3 regions of the Herbaspirillum sp. Her3 genome follow, and region 3 is predicted to be linked to each of the others. Evidence: predicted binding sites of a transcription regulator. Region 3 holds the regulator's gene; each other region holds the start of a gene.
The links. Region 3 encodes HrcA, which represses chaperone genes, less so after heat shock. Its sites were predicted from a motif close to TTAGCACTCNNNNNNNNNGAGTGCTAA; they were not measured.
Positions count from the first base shown of each region.

Region 1: groES (co-chaperone GroES) is a predicted target of HrcA. The motif match lies at 4,645-4,671, and genes of this name have one in related genera.
Region 2: rpoH (RNA polymerase sigma factor RpoH) is a predicted target of HrcA. The motif match lies at 4,786-4,812, and genes of this name have one in related genera.

Region 1 is NZ_CM176328.1:4,652,227-4,660,225, forward strand. It holds gene ACVC5H_RS21230 (TniB family NTP-binding protein) at 1-811, opposite strand, end outside; gene ACVC5H_RS21235 (Mu transposase C-terminal domain-containing protein) at 852-2,822, opposite strand; gene ACVC5H_RS21240 (Tn7 transposase TnsA N-terminal domain-containing protein) at 2,937-3,743, opposite strand; gene ACVC5H_RS21245 (helix-turn-helix domain-containing protein) at 3,980-4,333, opposite strand; gene groES (co-chaperone GroES) at 4,787-5,077, shown strand; gene groL (chaperonin GroEL) at 5,220-6,869, shown strand; gene ACVC5H_RS21260 (porin) at 7,146-7,999, opposite strand, start outside.
Region 2 is NZ_CM176328.1:906,136-914,134, forward strand. It holds gene ACVC5H_RS04160 (SURF1 family protein) at 1-346, shown strand, start outside; gene ACVC5H_RS04165 (SCO family protein) at 333-959, shown strand; gene ACVC5H_RS04170 (COX15/CtaA family protein) at 1,003-2,139, shown strand; gene cyoE (heme o synthase) at 2,136-3,029, shown strand; gene ACVC5H_RS04180 (SCO family protein) at 3,034-3,624, shown strand; gene rpoH (RNA polymerase sigma factor RpoH) at 3,726-4,625, opposite strand; gene ACVC5H_RS04190 (hypothetical protein) at 5,256-6,197, shown strand; gene ftsX (permease-like cell division protein FtsX) at 6,217-7,140, opposite strand; gene ACVC5H_RS04200 (cell division ATP-binding protein FtsE) at 7,137-7,829, opposite strand; gene ftsY (signal recognition particle-docking protein FtsY) at 7,834-7,999, opposite strand, start outside.
Region 3 is NZ_CM176328.1:4,947,784-4,955,782, forward strand. It holds gene recN (DNA repair protein RecN) at 1-70, opposite strand, end outside; gene ACVC5H_RS22505 (NAD kinase) at 151-1,068, opposite strand; gene ACVC5H_RS22510 (HAD family hydrolase) at 1,105-1,833, shown strand; gene hrcA (heat-inducible transcriptional repressor HrcA) at 1,905-2,933, shown strand; gene fur (ferric iron uptake transcriptional regulator) at 3,035-3,460, opposite strand; gene ACVC5H_RS22525 (outer membrane protein assembly factor BamE) at 3,673-4,239, shown strand; gene dapB (4-hydroxy-tetrahydrodipicolinate reductase) at 4,285-5,091, shown strand; gene ACVC5H_RS22535 (MotA/TolQ/ExbB proton channel family protein) at 5,250-5,945, shown strand; gene ACVC5H_RS22540 (ExbD/TolR family protein) at 5,972-6,415, shown strand; gene ACVC5H_RS22545 (barstar family protein) at 6,428-6,754, shown strand; gene ACVC5H_RS22550 (phosphodiesterase) at 6,966-7,787, opposite strand; gene ACVC5H_RS22555 (ABC transporter ATP-binding protein) at 7,784-7,999, opposite strand, start outside.

The DNA of each region.
Region 1 (7,999 bases), 300 kb from region 3:
CTTCCCGGTTGGAAGCAATAATCACCGCCTCCTTTAATAACTTTTTCAGCAGCCGTAAACTTCCAACTGTGCTTTTGCAGATGGCCTTGGCGAGCTTTTTAAAGTCCTCAGCATGAATCTGAATAGGCATGTTCTGGTTGAATGAGGCGAGAATCGAAATGAATTCTGCGTCGAACCGCAGTGCTCTTAGTTCATACTCGCCGGGAATTCGACTAGCAAGTTGCTCGCTAATTTGAAACAGCTTCGTGGAGATGGGCGTTCCAAAGAAAACAATTGGTATTTTCACCTCGTCATAAAGACTCTTCAGCCAATCTGCAATCGTATTGGCGGACTTGTTACGGCCGCCCTCAACAGTATGCTGAAACTCATCAATAAAGATAATCAGCACGCCTGCACGTCGAATAAATTCCTTCAAAATTACAGTTCTTTCGTTTGAATTTCTGTGATTTTCAAACTGATCGCCAAGCGTTTTAAGCATTCTCAAGGCGATCTGAGAGACCGTAGGAGCGGGCATCATTTCAATGGACAGTATTGGCACTATTGGCTGCTTATCTGGCCCAACGGAAGGAGGGTAATTTGCAATCATCAGATCGCGTATGAGTGTCTTTCCAGCACCTGGCGCGCCAATAATACGGAGTCCACCCGGATCACAAAGGACCCCAGATCTTTGAATAAGTGTCGTTATCAACTCAACTGCTTTTACTAGTTGTGGCGTTTGAATTGTTATCGCTTCTACAGAAGCAGCGCGATCTAACGATCGCTCTTCGATGCTCGTTACGCCGTCGCGTCTGTTGCTCTCGTCGAATAACATACGGTTCTCTCTGGGATCTAGCAATTGCGTCTGGTACATATTAGGTACCTCTCTGCTTGTAAATGGCTGGATAGGCGGAAATTGCATCGAAGAGCACATCGACATCAGGCTCTTCAGTTCCTCGGGCCTTCTCTTCTCGAATTACAGAGATCGAAGTATTTCTCCCATCTAAAACATTCTCACTTGAAATTCCTACGTATCTACTGGCTTTTAAGTTCGCCCTCTTGCTCCGTCCGATGTCCTCCATCAGAATTTCTGTAAGCTCCTTTTTAGATGCGATTAATTCCTCCGTAGAATTCGATGCCCGCCCTTTTTCTCTATTGAACTTAGAAATCATCTTGTGCTGCGTTAAAGACAGTCCATGCGCATAATCCATGCGAGTACATTGCACTTCGATGTATCTACGGTGACGAGGATCCAGCACGTAGATCCGACCGAGATCCTGACGCGAGATTTTGAATTCAATCTTTTGCGGCCGAGCCTGGTGATAAAGGTCAATCAGCTCGGGGCTCGAATAGTGCAGGTTCTCGCACCGAATTCCTTCATGACTGGGCTTAGCTGCTCTCGTCTCGCCAATCATTAGATTTATAGAGCGAGGATCAGGAGGAAGTGGAAGTGGAAGTTCCTTCATTGCTTCAATCCATTGTTGATTCGGCGAGAGATGCTTTCGCGAATGAGGCCTTTGATTGTGGTAATCAATAGCCCATTTGTAGAGGAGCTCAACAAAAACCGAAAATCGGACCACTGCATCCCTTACAGGGTCATATCCGAATCGTTTCAACACATGCGAAAAAGTCTTTCCCGGCATTGCTTCAAGGAGGGATCCATTCAAGACATTGAAAAATGATTCAACGCTTGGTTTATGCCAAGGAGTGCGAACCTCGCAACGGGACTGAATACTTCCTAGCTCAGCAATTCCTCTTCTAAAAGCCAATGACTGAAAATCTGTACCGTTATCGGTGACATACACAGTTGCGGGACCAGCGATGGGCCAATCATTTTTAATGCTAGGGAATCGCTTTTTTATCTCGCTACGCGGCTTGAATGAATTCGCAATAGCTGTCAATGCACCTTCTGCGGAAGATCCTGAGAACGAGGCGAAGAATCCTAATACCATCCCGCTATATCGGTCCTTCAGCACGTAGAGTGTAGGCCGTCCTAGCGGGAGATTTAAGTTATCGTCAACGATATAGAGATCAAGAATTGTGCTATCAATTTCAACATAGTCAAGCGGTCGCTTTGCAGGAAGATGGCCCTTTATCATTCGGAACTCATTGTTTGCATGAGCCCGCCCAAATCTAGCGATTGCCGCGTCCCGTTTATGAACCTCCGCCACCCTTCGATAGAAGGTTCTTTCGGAAACACATTCCATCCGAGCGATGCCAATCTTACCGAGTCTGTCGTTTTCTATTCTTATGGCATCAAGATATGCTTGATAGGTATGACGAATATCTCTACGCTTGAGATTCATCCAGATAGCTTCTATGGATTCTTGAATTAAGCGTTCATTCTCTGCACTATTTCTTTTAGCCGCACGCCTGCACGCTCGCTTGTCTAGCAAAGAAAATAGATCTCCTTGACTAGTCTCATACTTTTCAGCCCACGAAGAAACCGTTCGCGCGCTGGGCGGCGATAGATCGCTAATCTCCAAAGAAATTTCTGTAATAGCCTCTTCGATCAAGTGGAGGACACCCCGAGTAATTCCTCGTTGCTGAATTCCTCTGACGTAGCTGTAAGCTCTTAAGGTGGAGGCTTGTACTTTTTCAGGAAATGCAGACACGTCGGGATGAACTGATTTTTCACTTGTCTCTATCTCCGCATCAGATGCTCGTGCGCAAAGAATTTCTATTTCACCAGCCTCCCGTTTCAAATGGAATTCATCTTCTTCTATCGTGATGATGTCGCCAGTTTGAATCTCTTTAAAATGGATACGATGACCAGATCGATGAAGATATTCGTAAACTTTCTTTTCTCGCTCGATGAGCAAGCCTTTTCCTAAGAAATAGCTCATTTCAAATTCATATAATTTAGCGTCGACGTAATACGCCTCAGCACCTCGATGCTGGCGTCTTCTAATGGAACATCTTTTATATCGAGGAGAACTAACTCTCCATTCAAAAGATGCTCAACCAATACCCCATGCGAAAGGAGGTAGCACTGGCCGTCGACTAGCCTTCTCAAGCGCCATGACTCGTTGAATCTCTTTTCCACAACCCAGAGCGCTTTCGCCCACCAAACGATTTGTTTCGGCTTCAGCTCGTAGTTGGCCATATGAGAGATTCGTAGGATTCGTCTGAGAGAACCAGATCTTGCTGTTGAGCGTGAGCGGAACGCCCCAGTCAATAGATAATTTTCGATCAGCAATCAATGAAAAAACAGTCTGGCCAGATAAGGCTCCGTCACTTATGTCAGTAAGCTGATCTACGGTCTGGGGGCCGTAGTCGCCTAAAATTTTTGCAGCTAGGTGCGCCGCTTCACTCAGATTCATCGTGCTGAAGAAGCGACGGAGCAAAAAGATGTTTTCCAAACGAACTTCGTCCGCCTGTATTTCGACGTCGGTCAGAATATCGAATCCGACATCATGGAGGTTGCAGTGCCTCTTTATCGCGCTCAATCGCTCGAACTCCTCATCCGCCAAGGCGAAGATTGCTGGCTTTACTTCGAGTAGTATTTCGCGCCCCTCCTTGAACAGAATCTGAGCATCTGGGGTGTAGGTTGCCTTTTTCCCTGTGCCTGACTCATATGTGAACGAAAAGGGTTGTGTGTTGATACCAACGACCTCGCTGCAATATCCGATGATCGCGTAGGCATCCCGTTCCACTACGGATTCCCATTCCCTATCCGCATTTCCAAGAGTAGGAAATGAAATCGTGCCCACAATTCGATGAGGATTTCTTCTTACGATGCGGCGACCCGCTCCAATTTGCTCCATGTAACCTCCAAAACGTCAAAATGTTTAGGGTGCAAGTCCCCCTGCCAGGAAAGGCATCTCAAAAACAGGGGGCGCAACTTGACAGGGGGAGGACGCGGACGGATACTTGAGGCTCCTACACCGTAGTATCTGTATGCGTCATCCCCTGAAGGCAGCTAGTTGCTGCCTGTCAGGCGGCTAAATTCAAATCTGTTGTCTTCGTTAGATCCTCCTAGTTAAGGCTTCGTTAATGCTGCTTACGTTTGCTTAGCGGTTATTAGCAGCAATTCTCTCCATTGCAAAACTTTCGCTCGTGAGGGCTCCCTCATAACGGCATCACGCAATGCAGCCAATAGCAAAAACTGCTCTTCTGGCGCGCCAGGCGAAAGTCGAAATTTCCCAAGTGAAAGCGTTAGCGCCTCATGTAGCGCCGCATATTGATGTTGCGAAAGTGGCAATCCATCACATATTCGCAAAATGTCACTGGCTTTATCCGGTACATGGCGTTGACCGCTCTCGATGTAACTCAGTTGAGAGGGGGATGCGCCGATGCTCTCCGCAAACGCCTCTTGACTCATGCCGAGGTGCTTACGCAGTTCAAGAAGCTTCATGGCTCCAGGGGACATTTTCAAAGGTTGCCAAAAATTGGATGGCCGAAGATAGCTCTAGTCAATCGAAAAGTCAAATCGCAAGTAATTGATAATAAAGGGATTTTTCTAATTTTTATGCGATTTCGGATGTAAAAAAAACTTTGTTTTTACATTTCAACCGACTCGCCGATGGATGAGAGTGTCCGGCGGCCGATATGAGCGTGAATACTGCAGGTTCCCGGCTGCTGCAGGGTATCGCGTCAATCTTGCAGAGAAGGATGGCAAACGCCACCACCATGCAGCCTTGAAAATTCCCCAACCCATCCCTATACTTAGCACTCGTCACGGCAGAGTGCTAACAGCCCGCCTGGCGCAATCCCCTTTTTCTTGCGGTGAGGTTTGCTGCATTTGGAAGACAACCGTTGCAGGCTTCGCCGCAATCAATGCTAACTTATTGAAAATTAAGGAGTTCTCATGAATCTTCGCCCTTTGCACGATCGCGTTATCGTCAAGCGCCTCGACCAGGAAACCAAGACTGCTTCCGGTATCGTTCTGCCTGACGCAGCGACCGAAAAGCCGGACCAAGGCGAAGTCCTGGCCGTCGGCAACGGCAAGATCCTGGAAGATGGCAAGGTCCGCCAACTGGCCGTGAAGGTCGGCGACCGCGTTCTGTTCGGCAAGTACTCCGGCCAGGCCGTGAAGATCGATGGCCAGGAACTGCTGGTCATGCGCGAAGAAGACCTGTTCGCCGTCGTCGAGAAGTAATTCGGCATCCGGCCTTCCTTTTCCTTCTATATATAGAGAGAAAACCTGAAGGCCAGCGGCAGCAAGACAGCAGCCGGTATGCCTGAAGCTTCATGCTCAAGCCCGGCTACATGAACTGAACCGAATTTCTGGAGAATCCAACATGGCAGCAAAGCAAGTTATTTTCGGCGATGAAGCACGCGCCAAGGTCGTCAACGGCGTCAACATCCTGGCCAACGCAGTCAAGGTCACCCTGGGTCCCAAGGGCCGCAACGTCGTGCTCGAGCGCAGCTTCGGCGCCCCGACCGTGACCAAGGACGGCGTTTCCGTCGCCAAGGAAATCGAACTGAAGGACAAGCTGGAAAACATGGGTGCCCAGCTGGTCAAGGAAGTCGCTTCCAAGACCTCCGACAACGCCGGTGACGGTACCACCACCGCTACCGTGCTGGCCCAGGCCATCGTGCGCGAAGGCTTCAAGTACGTTGCCGCCGGCTTCAACCCGACCGACCTGAAGCGCGGTATCGACAAGGCCGTCACCGCCATCGTCGGCGAAGTGAAGAACCTGGCCAAGCCCACCACCACCTCCAAGGAAATCGCTCAAGTCGGCTCGATCTCGGCCAACTCCGACGCGGACATCGGCGACATCATCGCCAAGGCCATGGAAAAGGTCGGCAAGGAAGGCGTCATCACCGTGGAAGACGGCAAGTCGCTGGAAAACGAACTGGATATCGTCGAAGGTATGCAATTCGACCGCGGCTACCTGTCGCCGTACTTCATCAACAATCAAGAGAAGCAGATCGTCGCCCTGGACAATCCCTTCATCCTGCTGTTCGACAAGAAGATCTCCAACATCCGTGACCTGCTGCCGGTGCTGGAACAAGTCGCCAAGGCTGGCCGTCCGCTGCTGATCGTGGCAGAAGACGTCGAAGGCGAAGCCCTGGCTACCCTGGTGGTCAACAACATCCGTGGCATCCTGAAGACCGCTGCCGTCAAGGCGCCTGGCTTCGGCGACCGCCGCAAGGCCATGCTGGAAGATATCGCCATCCTGACCGGTGGCCAGGTGATCGCCGAAGAAGTCGGCCTGACCCTGGAAAAGGCTACCCTGGCTGAACTGGGCCAAGCCAAGCGCGTTGAAATCGGCAAGGAAAACACCACCATCATCGACGGCAACGGCGAAGCCGCTGGCATCGAAGCGCGCGTGGCGATGATCCGCACCCAGATCGGCGAAGCCACCTCCGACTACGACCGTGAAAAGCTGCAAGAGCGCGTGGCCAAGCTGGCTGGCGGTGTTGCACTGATCAAGGTTGGCGCTGCCACCGAAGTCGAAATGAAGGAAAAGAAGGCCCGCGTCGAAGACGCCCTGCACGCTACCCGCGCTGCTGTTGAAGAAGGCGTCGTGCCTGGCGGTGGCGTGGCCCTGCTGCGCGCTCGCGCCAACGTCAAGGACCTGAAGGGCGACAACGCCGACCAGGAAGCCGGTATCAAGATCGTGCTGCGCGCCATCGAAGAACCGCTGCGCCAGATCGTCTTCAACGCCGGCGACGAGCCGTCGGTGGTGGTCAACAAGGTGCTGGAAGGTTCGGGCAACTTCGGCTACAACGCTTCCAACGGCACCTACGGTGACCTGGTGGAACTGGGCGTGCTGGATCCGGCCAAGGTGACCCGTTCGGCTCTGCAAAACGCTGCCTCCGTGGCCAGCCTGATCCTGACCACCGACGCCCTGGTGGCCGAAGTGGCAGAAGACAAGCCGGCCGGCATGCCTGGCGGCATGGGTGGTATGGGCGGCATGGGCGGCATGGACGGCATGATGTAATTTGCCTTCCGGCCCGGGGCCATGCATCGCATGGCCCGCGCTGCAAGAGAAAAACCCGCATCAGCGATGATGCGGGTTTTTTGTTGGGCGGCAACCGGATCAGCGCCCCCGCACCATGGCAAGCAGGCAGCACCGCTCCACCTCTCTTTCCGGGCAAGCCGAGAAAACAGCACAGCCAGCTCAGGGCTGTACGACGAAGCCATAAAAAAGACCCGCATCCTTGCGAATGCGGGCCAAAACATCGGGCTCCCACGAGCCCGGATGCAGTGCCAGATCTTAGAAGCTGTGGATCAGGCCGGCGTTGAGGCCGGTCTGGCTGCGGTCCAGGCCAGGCTGGCGATCCTTGCCCAGGCCAACGCTGTACATGTCGGACGAACGCAGGTTGCGCACGACGGCGTAGGTGGATGTGCGCTTGGACAGCTCGTACTTGGCGCCCAGGTTGACCTGCAGCAGACGGCCGTCGGCGCTGCGTGCGAACTTGGCGCGGGTGTACTGCAGGCTGCTGATCAGCGACAGGGCCGGCGAGACCTGGTAGTGCACGCCGAAGTCCACTGTGCTGCTGGACTCGTTGTTGTAACCACCAATGACGAAGTCACCGTTGTCTTGCATGTTGTAGTGAGGGGTGACACCACGCTCCTTGGGATGTGCCAGCGAAGCGAAACTGTAGTTGTGCTTCGGGTTGTCGGCGATTTCCGACGGCACCTTGGCCAACGGCAGCTTCACGCGCGAGTAGGAGCCATAGACCCGAGCCGGGCCGAACTGGTAGGCGGCCGCCAGCGTCCAGGTCTTCAGGCAAGTGTCGCCCGCCTTGTCGCCGGTCTTGTCCTTGCCCTTGACCATCACTGCGCCATTGCAAGCGGCGGCACCGTTGACGTCACTGGAGCTACCCCCCATCTTGCTCTGGAAGTAGCCCAAGCCGATGTTCAGCGGACCGTTGGCGTAGGTACCGCCCAGGCCGAACGACTGGCCGGCGCCGGTGTTGCCCGCTTGCTCGCCGAAACCATAGATGACGCTACCGGTGAAGCCGTTGAGGTTCGGGGTGTTGTAGCGGATGGAGTTGTTGACGCGCTCGCCGTTGGTGCGGTCCAGGTTCAGCGAGTGAACGCGGCTGACCACGCCACCGAAGTCGC
Region 2 (7,999 bases), 1.5 Mb from region 3:
GCCGCAAGTGCCGCCGCCGTCCAGCATGACCGAGGTGGAAGGCATCTTGCGCAAGGATGCCGGCCACGTCATGCAGCTGGGCACGGCCGATGCGCCGCGCCCGCAGGCCATCCTGCAGAACCTGGACCTGCCGGCGCTGGCGGCAGCGAGCGGGCTGTCCATCGCACCGCTGGTGCTCGAGCAGGGCGGGGCAGCGGGCGATACGCTGGTGCGCGACTGGCCTGCGCCCTCGCTGGGCATCGACCGTCATCGCGGCTATGCCGTGCAGTGGTACGCACTGGCGGCGATGGCCCTTCTTTTTTTCATCGTCACAGGATTCAAACGTGGTCGTCATGACAAAGCCTGAAGTCCCCCAGCCGTCCGCATCCAACGAGGAGGCGCGCCGCCGCCGCATCGGACGCTGGAAGATGCTGGCCGTGGTCGCCGTGTGCGCGGCACCGCTGATCGCGTCTTATCTCACCTATTACGTCATCAAGCCGCAGAGCCGCAACAACTATGGCGCGCTGATCGATCCGCGGCAGTATCCGATTCCCGATCTCGGCAGCAGCGCCATCGATGGCAGCCCGGCCAGGCTGGAGGATTACAAGGGCAAGTGGGTGATGCTGCAGGTCGATGGCGGCGACTGCGGCGAGACCTGCCAGAACAAACTGCTGACCATGCGCCAGCTGCGGCTCATGCAAGGCAAGGAAATGGACCGCATCGAACGGGTCTGGCTGGTCACCGACCGCACCCCGATTGCGACCCTGCTGCTGCGCGAATACGACGGAACCGATATCCTTCGGGTTGACGCTGGCAAATTGCAGTCCTGGTTGCCGGCCGATGCCGGGACCACCGCCCGGGACCACATCTACCTGATCGACCCGCTGGGCAACCTGATGATGCGTTTCCCCAAGGACCCCGATCCCGGCAAGATGAAGAAGGACATTTCCAAGTTGCTGCGCGCCTCTTCCATCGGCTGATGCCGAGGGAACCCGGCGCACCGTGACGCAAGTTTGACTCAAGATGAATGCAACGACGCTGATACAACTGGGCCTGACCGGGCTCGTGGTCGCCCTGATTCCGCTCGCGCTGGTGCGGCGCGCGCAGGGTGTGGCCAACAAATACCGCAAGCTGGTGTGGGTGACGCTGTTCTTTACCTTCGACCTGATCATGTTCGGCGCCTTCACGCGCCTGACCGACTCGGGGCTGGGTTGTCCTGACTGGCCGGGCTGCTACAGCCATGCCAATCCGCTCCTGGCGCATGAGCACATCAATGCCGCCGAAGAGGCCATGCCCTTTGGTCCCGTGACTTGGGCCAAGGCCTGGATCGAGATGATCCATCGCTATTTCGCCATGGCCGTGGGTTTCCTCATCATCGTGCTGATGGTGGTGGCGTGGCGCCGCTGGATCAGGTCGGGCAAGACCGAACTGCAGTTCCGTCCCTGGTTCCCGACTGCGCTGCTGGGCTTCGTCTGCCTGCAGGGGGCTTTCGGTGCGTGGACCGTGACCATGAAGCTGCAGCCGATCATCGTGACGACGCACCTGCTGCTGGGCCTGACGCTACTGGCGATGCTGGCCTGGCTGGCAGCGCGGCAGGAGCAGCACCTGCCCGTCTCTGCGAGCGGTCGCGCACTGATGGTGCCGGCCACCGTGGGGGCCGCACTGCTGGGATTGCAGATCGCGCTGGGCGGCTGGGTCAGCACCAATTATGCGGCGTTGGCCTGTTCGGACTTCCCGCTCTGCAATGGCAAGCTGGTGCCGGACATGGATTTTGAACACGGCTTTACGCTCTGGCGCCACCTCGGCATGACCGCTTCCGGCGATTACCTACCGGTCGAAGCGCTGACCGCGATCCATTGGGTGCATCGCAGTTTTGCCTTTGTCGTCATCTTGTATGTTGTATGGCTGGCACACCGGGCGTTGCGCGATGAGGGCTTGCGCAAGACCGCCCGCTGGATGCTGACGGTGCTGGGTTTGCAGCTCTGTACTGGCCTGGCGACCATCTATCTGAACTGGCCGCTGGCCATTGCCGTGATCCACAACGGCGGTGCGGCGCTGCTGGTCATCCTGATGGTCATGTTAAACTACAAGGTCCGTTACGCACCCTCCAGCCTGGCCACCGCTGCTCCACCAGTGCACGCCCGGCCCGTCACGCCATGACCACATTGACCGCCCAACCCAACCGCATCGCCCAGTACTGGGCACTGACCAAGCCGCGCGTGACGCAGCTGGCGGTGTTCTGTGCCGTGATCGGCATGTTCCTCTCCACGCCTGAACTGCCTGACTGGCACAAGGTCATCTTCGGCACGCTGGGCATCTGGCTCCTGGCCGGCGCGGCCTTCGCCATCAACTGCCTGGTCGAACGCGAGATCGATTCGCGCATGGCCCGTACGGCGCGCCGCCCGATGGCGCGCGGCGAAATCACCGTGGGTCAGACCCTGGTGTTCTCGGGCGTGCTGGGCGGCCTGGGCATGTGGGTGCTGTACAACCTGGTCAATCCCCTGACCATGTGGCTGACCTTCGCCACCTTCGTCGGTTACGCCATCATCTACACCATCATCCTGAAACCGGCGACCTCGCAGAACATCGTCATCGGCGGCCTGGCCGGCGCCATGCCGCCCGCGCTGGGCTGGGCGGCGATGGCCAATGACGTGCCGATGCAGGCCTGGGTGCTGGTGATGATCATCTTCATCTGGACCCCGCCGCACTTCTGGGCGCTGGCCATGTACCGCCGCGACGACTACGCCAAGTCCGGCCTGCCGATGCTGCCCATCACGCATGGCATGGACGTGACCAAGCTGCACATCCTGATGTACACCATTGCGCTCCTGGCGGTGAGCATGCTGCCCTTCGCCATCGGCATGAGCGGCTTGATCTACCTGGGCACGGCCATCGTGCTGGGCGGGATCTTCTTCTGGTATTCGTGGCAGATCTATCGCCATTACACCGACCTGATCGCGCGCAAGGCCTTTGCCTATTCGATCATCTACCTGTCCATCCTGTTTGCGGTGCTGCTGGTGGACCACTATTTCCTGTTCCGCAGCTTCTGAACTCATGAAAAGATTTTTCTCGGCACTGCTGCTGGCTGGCTGCGCGACGCTGCTGGCGGCTTGCGGGCCGTCCAAGCCTGAACTGAAGTTCAACAATACGGATGTCACCGGCCTGGACTATGCCAAGGACTTCGCGCTCACCGACCACAACGGCAAGCCGCGCACCCTGGCCGATTTCAAGGGCAAGGTGGTGGTGATGTTCTTCGGCTATACGCAATGCCCCGACGTGTGCCCGACCACCATGGCCGAGATGTCCAACGTCATGAAGGAACTGGGTCCGGATGCCGATCGGGTGCAGGTGCTCTTCGTCACCGTCGATCCCGAGCGCGATACTCAGGAAGTGTTATCGCAATACGTGCCGGCCTTCGACAAGCGCTTCCTCGGCCTGCGCGGCGATCTGCAGCAGACCGAGAAGGTCGCCAAGGAATTCAAGGTGTTCTACCAGAAGGTGCCGGGCAAGCAGCCGGGCAGCTATACGATGGATCACACTGCGGGCAGCTACGTGTTCGATCCGCAGGGACACATCCGCCTGTTCGTCAAGCATGGCCAGGGACCGCAGACGCTGGCGCATGACATCAAGCTGTTGCTGTCGTGATGGTGCAGGAAAAGAAATAAACGATATAAATCGTTTGGATGAAAAGAAAGGCGCCCGAGGGCGCCTTTCTTGTTTCTGCTGAATCGGGGGTGAAGAACCGATCAGGAATAAGCCTGCAGTGCAGTCTTCATCTTCTTCAGCGCCACCGCTTCGATCTGGCGGATACGCTCGGCGGAGACCCCGAACTCGTCTGCCAGTTCATGCAGGGTGGCGCCCGAGCCATCGTCATTGGCCAGCCAGCGGGCTTCGACGATACGGCGCGAGCGGTCATCCAGCTTGGACAGTGCGGCTTCCAGGCCTTCGGACTGCAGGCGGTCGTACTGCTTGGCCTCGATCACGCGGGTCGGTTCCGAATTCTCCGAAGACAGGTAGGCGATGGGCGCGAACTTGTCATCGTCATCATCGGTGGGCGATTCCAGGGCGATGTCGCGACCGGACAGACGGGTTTCCATCTCGATCACTTCTTCGCGCTTGACGTCCAGGGTCTTGGCCAGGGCCTCGACCTGGGCCGGCGTCATCGCGTCCAGGCCTTCCTTGTGGCTGCGCAGGTTGAAGAACAGCTTGCGCTGGGCCTTGGTGGTAGCAACCTTCACCAGACGCCAGTTCTTCAGGATGTACTCGTGGATCTCGGCCTTGATCCAGTGCATGGCATAGGACACCAGGCGCACGTTCTGGGCCGGGTCGAAGCGCTTGACCGCCTTCATCAGGCCGATGTTGCCCTCCTGGATCAGGTCGGCGTGCGGCAGGCCGTAGCCGAGATAGCCGCGGGCGATCGACACCACCAGGCGCAGGTGCGACAGCACCATCTTCTGAGCGGCGCCCAGGTCGTTCTTCTCACGCAGATCGCGGGCCAGCTTGACCTCTTCTTCCTGGGTCAGCATGGGCAGGCGGTTCACTGCCGAGATATAAGCGTCGATGTTGCCCAGGCTGCCGGAAAAACCCAGCGCGAGTGCATTGGACTCGGCAGGCATGAGTGCAGTGTGTGCAGACGCAGTTTTCATGGATTCTCCTTGGTTCCTTTACGGAAACAGTATGAAACGGTAGGAAGCGGATGCTTCAGTTGCCGGGGGCAATGTGGTCAACTTCCCCGGCCCGGCCAACGCGGCCAGACGCTGTTTGGTGCAGTGCTCCCCTAAAACTGGAGCAATTCGATAAAGTATTTTAGCACTCGTCACCCGGGAGTGCTAATTGCATGATAGTGAAGCGCTGATAGCCAAGATCTATTGCTGTTCAGCTAACCATTGCATTAATTCCCCTTCATCTTAGTCGCCTTTGAGCGACAAAAGTTGCGATGGGGGTCAAAAGCGGCTCAGAAACTTGTAACAATTTTTGCAGCGCAAAGGCCATCGGAAAGCGCAGCAGCCGTGATGCCAAGCGTCGTAGTGAAGAACAGATCGTAGCGCCTGAACTCGTCAAACGACGAGATTGGGTCTGTTAAGGAGACGCGTGAGCCGGCGGTTTATTGTTGTGGGAAGCCATGCTGGCTAAAATTTCCCGCCAGAAAGTCCAAAGCCCGCTAAAGCGGGCTTTGTCCTCAATTTACAGGGGCACGACCAATTGCTTGGAAAACCCCTGTCTCTATGCGCTCGAGTATATCACTCCGCGTTCATCATTTTCAACAGGCAGGCGGCATGCTGAAACATCTCACGGCTCCTCGGTTGTCCACACTCCAGCGATTTTTTCTCACGAGCTCGCACAAGGATACGCTGGGTTGTTATGCCTGGACCCAGGCGGTTGCCGCAGGGATGCTGCCATTGCTTGCCGATGTCGAGGTGTCGCTGCGCAATGCCTTGCACGGCGCGCTGTCGCGATATTACGGTGCCGTGGACTCGTTCGGCTGGATGATGCCCAGGCCAAATCCAGCGCACGCGATCAATCCAGCCGCACCCGGCGTACTGCCGCCATTGCACAAGCTGAGCTCGAAATCGCGTGTCGACGTTCTCTGTGCGATGGAAAAAGTCGCCGGCAAAAAGCCGTCGGCCTATGTCGTCACCCCTGATGATGTGGTGGCGGCCTTGCCTTTCGGCTTCTGGGAAGTACTGATTGGTGGACTGGCTCATCGTTCACAGCCATCAGGATTGCAGGCTGCGATTCTGGCAGCGGTATTTCCGTATGCGCCTGACAGCCAGCTTTTTACCTACGGCAGTCCCGAATTCAGGAGACGGGTCGTCAGCCTGCTCAAGAGAATCCGCGACGTACGCAACCGCATCGGGCACCACGACGCCATCTGGACCATTCCGGAATTCGACCAGTTCGGCATCCTCGGCCTCATCCCGCGCCGGCCCCGGCACACCGTCAACAGCCTGCGGCGCCTTGTGGACAATTTATCGTGGTTCGCAGGCTGGATTGATCCGGTCATCTCCCGGCATCTGCGCAACAGCGATCACTGGTGGTCGTTGCAGGTCTTGCTGGACCGGCAGGCACTGGCGACGTATCGCCGCTCTGGCGGCCGGGCAGGAACCTATCGCCTGGTACTGGAAGTGACCAGGCCACCCAGTCCCGCCATGGCGGCGCGGCGGCGAACGCTCCTCAAGCAGAGCGCATCACGAGGCCTGCACCGTTACTTCTTCTGATCAGCGATCAGCGCGCCGCTCAAGCCTTCCTGGCCAACTGCCTGCGCACCGACAGCATCGCCCCGAACAAGCCCAGCAAGCCGCTGATGGCCAGCAGCAGGCCGATGGCCATGGGGCTGGGCAGGGCCAGCTGGAATTCCGATGCATACAAGTGGGCAAAATCCAGAATCGCTTCGTTCAGCGGCTGCTGCGCCGCCACCACCAGTCCCAGCGCCACCAGCCCGGCGCACAAGCCCAGCAGGGCGCCGGTGTAGTAGAAGGGCCGATAGATGAAGGAATTGGTTGCCCCGAACAGGCGCGACACCTCGATCTCATCGCGCTGCGTCATCACCTGCAGGCGGATGGTATTGAACACCACCGCCACCACCACCGCGCCCAGCGTGATGCCCAGGAACAGCAACACCAGCCGCAGGATGCGCAGCAGTGCCGCCAGCCGCTTGACCCATTCGGAATCGATCTGCACCGTGTCCACGCCCGGCTGCTTCTTCAACTGCTGGGCGATGTCATCCACGCGGGTGGCATTCATGGCGTTCTCGAAGCCCGGCAGGCGCACCACGTAGCTGTCCGGCAGCGGATTGCTGCCCAGCGTGGCGAGCACGTCGGCCAGGCCGGTCTTGCTCTTCATCGCCTCAAAAGCCTTCTCGCGCGGGATGAATTCGACCTTGCCGTTGGTCTTGCCGTCCTTCAGGATCTGGCTGATGGTCTTGCCCACCGCCTGGGCTGCCTCTCGGCTGGCGTCGGGCTTCATGAAGATGCTGATCTCCGGCTCCACCGACATCTGGTCCGAGATCGGCCGCACGTTTTCCAGCGCCGACAGGCCCGCAAAGGGCAGGGCCAGCGCAATCGAGACCACCAGCACGTTGAGCACGAAATTGCCGGGCGAGCGCAGCAGGTGGCGCAGCGCATCGGCGATGGCGGCGAAATGCTGTCCGAGCCAGTTCATGGCGATACCTCCACGGGATTGGCCACGCCGTTGTGCCAGCCATCGACGATGCGGCCACGGTCCAGGTAGATGATGCGGTCGGCACCGGTCAGGAAATTCTCGTCATGGGTCGAGATCAGGCAGGTCACGCCCACACCATGGAAGGATTTCAGCGCTGCCAGCACCTTGTTGGCATTGGCGCGGTCCAGGTTGGCGGTCGGTTCGTCGGCCAGGATGATCTGCGGCCGGTTGACGATGGCGCGCGCAATGGCCACCCGCTGCTGCTCGCCACCGGACAGTTCCAGCGGTTCGCAGCGGGCCTTGTCCAGCAGGTCTACCTTGTCCAGCGCGGCGCGGGCGCGCTTTTCGGCGTCCTGGCGGGAAGAGCCGGTCACGATCAGCGGCAGCATCACGTTGGCCAGCAGATTGCGGTCCAGCAAGAGTTTCTGCTGCTGGAAGATCAGCCCCAGGTTGCGCCGCAGATAGGGCAGGCCGGATGCCTTGAGCCCCACGATATCGGTACCGCTGACGGTGAGCTTGCCCGAGGTGGGCCGCTCGATGGCGGCGATCATCTTCAGGAGGGTCGATTTGCCGGCGCCGGAAGGGCCGGCCAGAAAGATCAATTCGCCCTTCTTCACCGACAACGTAATGTCGCGCAGGGCATAGACCTCGCGCGCGTATTGCTTGGAAACCCGGGTAAATTCAATCATCGGTTCAACTCAGGAGGGCGTCGACGAATTCGGTGGCGTTGAAGGGTTGCAGGTCTTCGATCTTTTCACCCACGCCGATGAAGTACAGCGGCACCGGGCGGGTCTTGGCGATGGCGGCCAGGATGCCGCCCTTGGCCGTGCCATCCAGCTTGGTCACCACCAGACCGGTC
Region 3 (7,999 bases):
ATCCACGCGCAAATTCGAGCTCGATGGCATCGACAATCACGAAGTCGCGGATCGTTAAGGTACGCAGCATGGTGGTCTCGCAGCGGGTTGGACGGGCAGGCCAGTGTTCAGAAGCAAGCCGGCTTGCAGATGGGCCGGCTTGCTGCGGGCTTATTGTAATCGGCCTTCTATCGACGGGTATTCATTCCAGTGCAGCTTCTCGCGCAGGGTATCGAAATAGCTCCAGCCCTCGGGATGCAGGAAGGTGATCTTGTGCGCCGAACGGCGGATCACGATGCGGTCGCCATGCAGCACGCTGGTGAGGGACTGCATGTCGAAGTTGGCGCTGACCTCGCGCCCGGCCACCACCTGGATGACGATCTCGCAGGAATCCGACAGCGTGATGGGACGGTTGGACAACGAATGCGGTGAGATCGGCACCATCACGATGCCATGCAGGCTGGGGTGCAGGATCGGTCCGCCAGCCGACAACGCATAGGCGGTAGAGCCGGTCGGCGTGGCCACGATGAGGCCATCGGAGCGCTGGTTGTACATGAAGCGTCCATCGACTTCCACCCGCAGCTCGACCATGCCGGAGGTGGAGCCGCGTGCCACCACCACGTCGTTCAGGGCCAGCGCGCGGAAGATCTCGCCGCCCTCGCGATAGACCCGCGCTTCCAGCAGCGAGCGCGACTCGGCTTCGACCTTGCCTTCCAGCATTTCACCGAGAGCCGGTATCATGCGGTCTTGCGCGATATCGGTGATGAAGCCCAGGCGCCCCTGGTTGATGCCGATCAGCGGGACGTTATAAGGCGCCAGCTGGCGTGCGATGCCCAGCATGGTACCGTCGCCGCCGACCACGATGGCCACGTCCGCATGCTGGCCGATCTGCTCGGGGGTCATGCTGTCATAGCCTTGCAGGGCGATGTTCTCGGCGGTCTCGGTCTCGAAGACCACGGTGTGGCCGTGCGATTCCAGGAACACCGCGATGTCCGACAAGATCTGCGCGATGCCGACGGCCTGGAACTTGCCGACGATGGCGACGGTTTTGGGTACGGCTGCCTGAACGGGTAATTTGATGGGCCACATGCTGCGGATTAGACCATAATTTGAGATGACATTGTAATGAAACCAAGCACCTCCCCCCTGCCGCACTCAGTTGTCCAAGCACCCATCCAGGCCGTGCTGTTCGACCTTGACGATACCCTCTGGGCCATCGAACCGGTGCTGGTGCGCGCCGAGGGCCTGCTCTACGACTGGCTGCGCGAGCATGCTCCCGCCGTGGTAGCCACCCATACCATCGCCAGCCTGCGCGAACGCCGCATGGCGCTCATGCAGACCGACCCGATGTACCGCATCGATCTCTGGAAGCTGCGCCATACGGCGCTCTCCGAGGTCTTCCGGGAGCATGACGTGGACCTGGCGCTGGTCGATCCGGCCATGGCCCTGTTCTCCGAAGCGCGCAGCACGGTGGCGCTGTTCGATGACGTGGAACCGGCGCTGCTGCGCATGAAGGAGCGGCTGACCCTGGGCTCGGTCTCCAACGGTTTTGCCGATCTGGAACGCATCGGGCTGGCCGGTCACTTCGGCGTCTCGATTGCCGCGCACCGCTTCGGCCGCGCCAAGCCGGACCCGGCCATCTTCCACGCCGCCTGCGAAGCGCTGCAGGTCGCCCCGGCGGCCACTGTCTACGTGGGCGACGATCCGCTGCTGGACGTGCAAGGCGCGCAGCAGGCCGGTCTGCGGGCGGTGTGGATGAACCGTTTCGGCCGTAGCCTGCCCGATGGCATCCGCCCCGATGCCATCTGTCGCGACCTGCATGAGCTGCACGACTGGCTGCAGGCGCAAGCCTGATCCTTCGCCCAAATCGCGACCGGGCTGACGTGCGCGTCACATTTGCCTGATATGCCGCTAGAATATGCCCCATGCAACTCGATAACCGCGCCCGCACACTCCTGAAAGCCCTGGTCGAACGGTACATCGCCGACGGCCAGCCGGTGGGTTCGCGCGCCCTGTCGAAACTGTCGGGCCTGGAACTGTCGCCGGCGACCATCCGCAACATCATGGCCGATCTCGAAGAGATGGGCTTCGTCGCCAGCCCGCACACCTCGGCCGGCCGTGTGCCTACGCCGCGCGGCTATCGCATGTTCGTCGATACCCTCCTGACCGTCGAGGCCATCGACGAGAGCGCCCTCGAAGGCCGTCTGCAGGCGCGTTTGCAGCACAGCGGCTCGCCCCAGAAGATCATCACCAATGCGGCCCAGGTGCTGTCCTCGCTGTCACAGTTCGCGGGCGTGGTGATGACGCCCAAGCGCGAATCGATGTTCCAGCAGATCGAGTTCCTGCGGCTGTCGGAAAAGCGCATCCTGCTGGTCATCGTCGACCAGGGCGGCGACGTGCAGAACCGCATGCTGCTGACCGAGGTCGATTACACCCCCAGCCAACTGACCCAGGCAGCCAATTACATCAACCAGCATTACGCCGGCCAGTCCTTCGACCAGGTGCGCGTGCATCTGCAGGGTGAACTGCGCCAGCTGCGCGACGACATGACCGCGCTCATGCAAGCCGCCGTCGAAGCCGGCAGCGACGCCATGAACGAAGAGGCCGACAACAACGTGGTCATCTCCGGCGAGCGCAACCTGCTGTCGGTGACCGACCTGTCCTCCAACATGAATTCGCTGCGGCGCCTGTTCGACATGTTCGAGCAGAAGACTGGCCTCTTGCAGTTGCTGGACGTCTCCAGCAAGGCCACCGGGGTGCAGATCTTCATCGGCGGCGAATCCCAGCTGGTGCCCATGGATGACATGAGCATCGTCACCGCACCCTACGAGGTCAACGGCCGCATCGTCGGCACCCTGGGCGTGATCGGGCCGACCCGCATGGCCTACGAGCGCGTCATCCCCATCGTCGACATCACCGCCAAGCTGCTCTCCAGCGCGCTGAGCCAGCACTGATCAGGCAGGACGAAAAAAAAGCCACGGGATGAATCCGTGGCTTTTTTGCTTTTTCCTTCACACTGCCTTGCCAAAGTAAAACCAGGCAATCGATCGCAAACTTACTTCTTCACTTTCTTGCAGTTTTTGCAATGACCATAGAGGGCAAGGGCATGGTCGGCGATCTCGAAACCGTGCTCCTGGGCAATCTTGAGCTGGCGCTTTTCGATTTCGGCGTCGAAGAATTCCTCGACCTTGCCGCAATCCAGGCAGACCAGGTGGTCGTGGTGCGAGCCTTCGTTGAGCTCGAAGACGGCCTTGCCGGTCTCGAAGTGATTGCGCTGCAAGAGCCCGGCCTGCTCGAACTGGGTCAGCACGCGGTAGACGGTGGCCAGGCCCACGTCGAGGTTGTCGGAGAGCAATTGTTTGTAGACGTCTTCGGCGCTGAGGTGACGCACGGAGGTGTTCTGGAAGATTTCAAGGATCTTCAGGCGCGGCAAGGTCGCCTTCAGGCCGCTGGCCTTCAGTTCGGATGGATTGTTCGGCATGGTAGAGTGGGTTCCCGGGTTTTACTGGTCTCGAACAGGCGCGGCGGTCCACTGGGAAGACCTGGCGGACCGTTCCGGCGGGGCGGTGGGGAACGCCCTTTTACACCCGGAACGCACTCATGCCTATTTAAGAAGTAAGTTCTAGCTTATCATATAGCGCTTTAGGCTCATGGCTCAACCCGGTTGAAATCTTTATGCGCATGCTTTCCCGAATGAAGTCCCGTCATCACACCGCCGCCCTTGGCGTCCTTGCAGCACTGGCCGTGTCGCTGGCCGGCTGTTCCTCGACCAAGGCCCCGGAACAGGCAGCGCCCACCGATACCTCGGGCGTGAAGGTGACCGGCAAGAGCGATAGCCTGTTCGGCTTCCTGAAGCCCTATCGCATCGACATCCAGCAAGGCAACTTCGTCTCCAAGGAAATGGTGGCGCAGCTGCGTCCGGGCCTGACCCGCGACCAGGTGCGCTTCGTGCTGGGCACGCCGCTGCTGTCGGACATGTTCCACGCCAACCGCTGGGATTACGACTTCCGCCTGGCCAAGGGCAATGGCGAAATCATGACCAGCCGCGTTTCGGTGTTCTTCAAGGATGACCTGCTGGATCACGTCGAAGGCGGCCAGAACCTGCCCACCGAAAGCGAATACCTGACCCTGATCACTGACGCCAAGGTCGGCGCCAAGGCCAGCTTCGGCGCCAAGGCCAGCTTCGGCGACAAGCCCAAGGAAGCGAGCGAGACCAAACCGGCATCCCCGGTCGCGCCCTCCTCGGCCACCGACAAGTAAGACCTGCGAGACCTGCCTCCAGCACCTCTTCATTCCGAGTTTCACATGACTGCACTCAATATCGCCGTGGCCGGCGCCTCCGGGCGCATGGGCCGCATGCTGATCGAAGCCATCCTCAATGCCGAGGGCCTGAAGCTCTCCGGCGCCCTGGATACGCCCACCTCGCCTACCCTCGGCACCGATGCCGGCCTGTTCCTGGGCAAGACCACCGGCGTGGTCATCGAATCGGACCTGGCGCGCGGCCTGGCCGGCGCTGACGTACTGATCGACTTCACCCGTCCTGAAGGCACGTTGAAGCACCTGGAATACTGCGCTGCCCACGGCGTGAAGGTGGTCATCGGCACCACCGGTTTCGAAGCTGAAGGCAAAGCGGCCATCGCCGAATTCGCCAAGCGAACCGCCATCATGGCCGCGCCCAACATGAGCGTGGGTGTCAACGTCACGCTCAAGCTGCTGGAGATGGCGGCCAAGAATTTCTCGCACGGCTACGACATCGAGATCATCGAAGCCCATCACCGCCACAAGGTCGACGCGCCCTCCGGCACCGCCCTGAAGATGGGTGAAGTCATCGCCGATGCGCTGGGCAAGAAGCTCGACGACGTGGCCGTCTACGCCCGCGAAGGCGTCACCGGTGAACGTGATCCCTCCTCCATCGGTTTTGCCACCGTGCGCGGCGGCGACATCATCGGCGACCATACGGTGCTGTTCGCCGGCACCGGCGAGCGCATCGAGATTTCGCACAAGTCTTCCAGCCGCGTCTCGTACGCCATGGGCAGCCTGCGCGCCGCACGCTTCCTGGCCGACAAGGACAGCGGCCTGTACGACATGCAGGATGTGCTGGGCTTCAAGTAAGCCGAGCCCGGAACCACAGGAAATGCCCGACGCTGCCGCACCCCACCAGGTCCGGCAGCGAATTTTTTTGGGGCCGGCCGCTCCAAGCGACTGCCCCGCAACTGACCGTCATTGACTCCCTGCCGCCCCGCGCGGCGTCTTTCCCGAAAGCACGTACCATGGAACAGAACGTTGGATTTGCCCACTACTGGGCGCAAGGCGATGCCGTTTCCCATTCAGTGGCCTATCTGCTGCTGATGATGTCGATTGCCAGCTGGTTCTACATCCTCTCCAAGGCCTGGGCCGCCTGGCGCATCCGGCGCGGCAGCAATGCGCTGGAACAATTCTGGCAGGCGCCGACGCTGGCCGATGCCACCGCCGCCATGCAGCGCGTCGACAGCGAACTGATCTACACCCCCATGGCCGAACGCGCCGCCGAAGCGGCCGACATCGGCACCCGCCAGCAGGGTACGCCCTCGCTGAACGCCGCCACCGATCCGGGCGAACTGATCACGCGCACCCTGCGCCGCGAAATCAACCGGGTTTCGGCGCGCCTGGAACGCGGCCTGACACTGCTGGCCTCGGTCGGCTCGACCGCGCCCTTCGTGGGCCTGTTCGGTACCGTCTGGGGCATCTATCATGCGCTGGTGGCGGTCTCGGCCAGTGGCACGGTGCAGATCGACAAGGTGGCCGGTCCCGTCGGCGAGGCGCTGATCATGACCGCGCTGGGCCTGTTGGTGGCCATTCCCGCCGTGCTGGCCTACAACGCCTTCACCCGCATCAACCGCGTGGTGCTGGCCGAACTGGATGGCTTCGCCCACGACCTGCATGCGTATCTGACCACCGGCGAACGCGTCGGCGGCATGCGCAAATAATTGCCCCTGACTGAGAGGAGTCCATCATGAGTTTCGGCGGATTCAACGACAACCAGAACTCGGCCCCGATGGCCGACATCAACGTCACCCCCATGGTGGACGTGATGCTGGTCTTGCTGGTGATCTTCATCATCACCGCGCCCATGTTCACCCACGCCCTGAAGCTGGACCTGCCTACCGCACAGTCCAACCCGGCCCCGGAAAAACCGGAGACCGTCACCCTGGGCATCGATGCGGCCGGCAAGCTGTACTGGAACGACCAGCAGGTCAGCGAACAGGAAATGGATACGCGCCTGGCCGCTGCGGCAGCCAAGAAGCCGCAGCCCGACCTGCAATTGCGGGCCGACAAGTCCACCCGCTATGAAACCATCGCCGAGGTGATGTCGGCGGCGCAGGGCGCCGGCCTGACCAAGCTGGGCTTCGTCACCGATCCCAAGGCCGACGGCAAGAGCGGCAAAAAAGCAAACTGAAAGAGAGCAGGCATGGCCACCGTAACACTGGCGGGCGACCGCATTACCGACTGGGACAGTTTTCACACCGAGAGCGCACAGGCTTTCGGCTTCCCGGATTTCTATGGCCGCAGCATGGATGCCTGGGTCGATTGCCTGTCCTACCTGCGCGATGACGATGGCATGTGCAAGTTCAGGCTCAAGCCCAAGGAAGTGCTGACCATCGAGATCAGTCACAGCGCCGACCTGCACAAGCGCCTGCCGGACCTGGTGGAAGATGTGGAATTCTGCTGCACGGCCATCAATGACCGCTGCGAGGATTATGGCGAGCCGCCCGTGATCGAGCTGGTGTGGAAGTAAGCGTTTTTCTTCAGCACGTGACTCCCGTTCGGACTGAGTAGCGGCACAGCCGCGTATCGAAGACACGTCGTCACGAGCGCCCCTTCGACAGGCTCAGGACAGGCTTCGATATGGCCCTAAAAGGGCCTGCTCAGGACGAACGGTAGATAGTGCATCCAATTCATTGATCTCTCCGAGAGATTTGTGAGAGCTCATCCATCTCTACAGAAGATCAATCGATCAACTCATCCCCATCGTAAAACGGATACGGTCCATCGAACTGACCGATGAAGGCCGTATGGCTGACCAGGCTCCTGGCCGCCGCATCCCACCAGTGCAGCTGGAATCCCGGCGGCTCCATCACGAAGCAGGACGGCGCCTGCGGATCCAGGTCCAGTTGCACCTGATGCGACACCCCCGGACAAGTCGTGGCCAGCGTCCCACCGAAGCGGCGCTGGATCGAACGATGCAGGTGTCCGCACAGGATGCGCTCGACCTGCGGATGCTTGCGCACCACCGCTTCCAGCGCCTGCGGATTGGCCAGGCCCATGTCATCCATGTGGCCGATGCCGGTGGTAAAGGGCGGGTGATGCATGGCGATCACGGTCGGACGCTCAGGCTGCTGCGCCAGCACCTCATCCAGCCACTGCAGGCTGGCAGGCGCCAGCTCGCCGCCGCTGGCACGCGGGATGACGGTATCGAGCGCGATGATACGCACGGCATGCTCCTCGATCACGTACTCGATGCGCTCGCCGCCCTGCTGCAGGTAGGCATGCTCCGGAAACGCCGCCCGCAAGGCGTTGCGCTCATCATGGTTGCCCGGCAGCAGATAGTAGGGCATCGCCAGCGGCGCCAGCAGTTCGCGCAGGCAGGCATATTCGGAAGGCTTGCCGAAGTCCACCAGGTCACCGGTGATGACCAGCACATCGGGACGCTGCTTCAACCCGTTGACCTGCTGCACGCAGCGCCGCAGGGCCTCGGCGGTATCGACGACGCGATAGGATTTCTTGCCATCGGTCTTGATGTGCAGATCGGAAATCTGTCCCAGAATCATGTGGTCTCCTTTGCGGCGCGCGGCGCCACCTTCACCAGCGCCTCGGCCGGCACGCGGATGGCGATCTGCTGTCCGGTCTCCCAGTAGCCACGGCGACTGGTCTCGGCGATGATGGGACGCTCCACACCAATCTCGATTTCAAAACGGGTGCGGTCCCCCAGGAAGAACGAATTGAGCACCTTGCCCTGCACGCAGTGCCCGTCGGCTTCGCT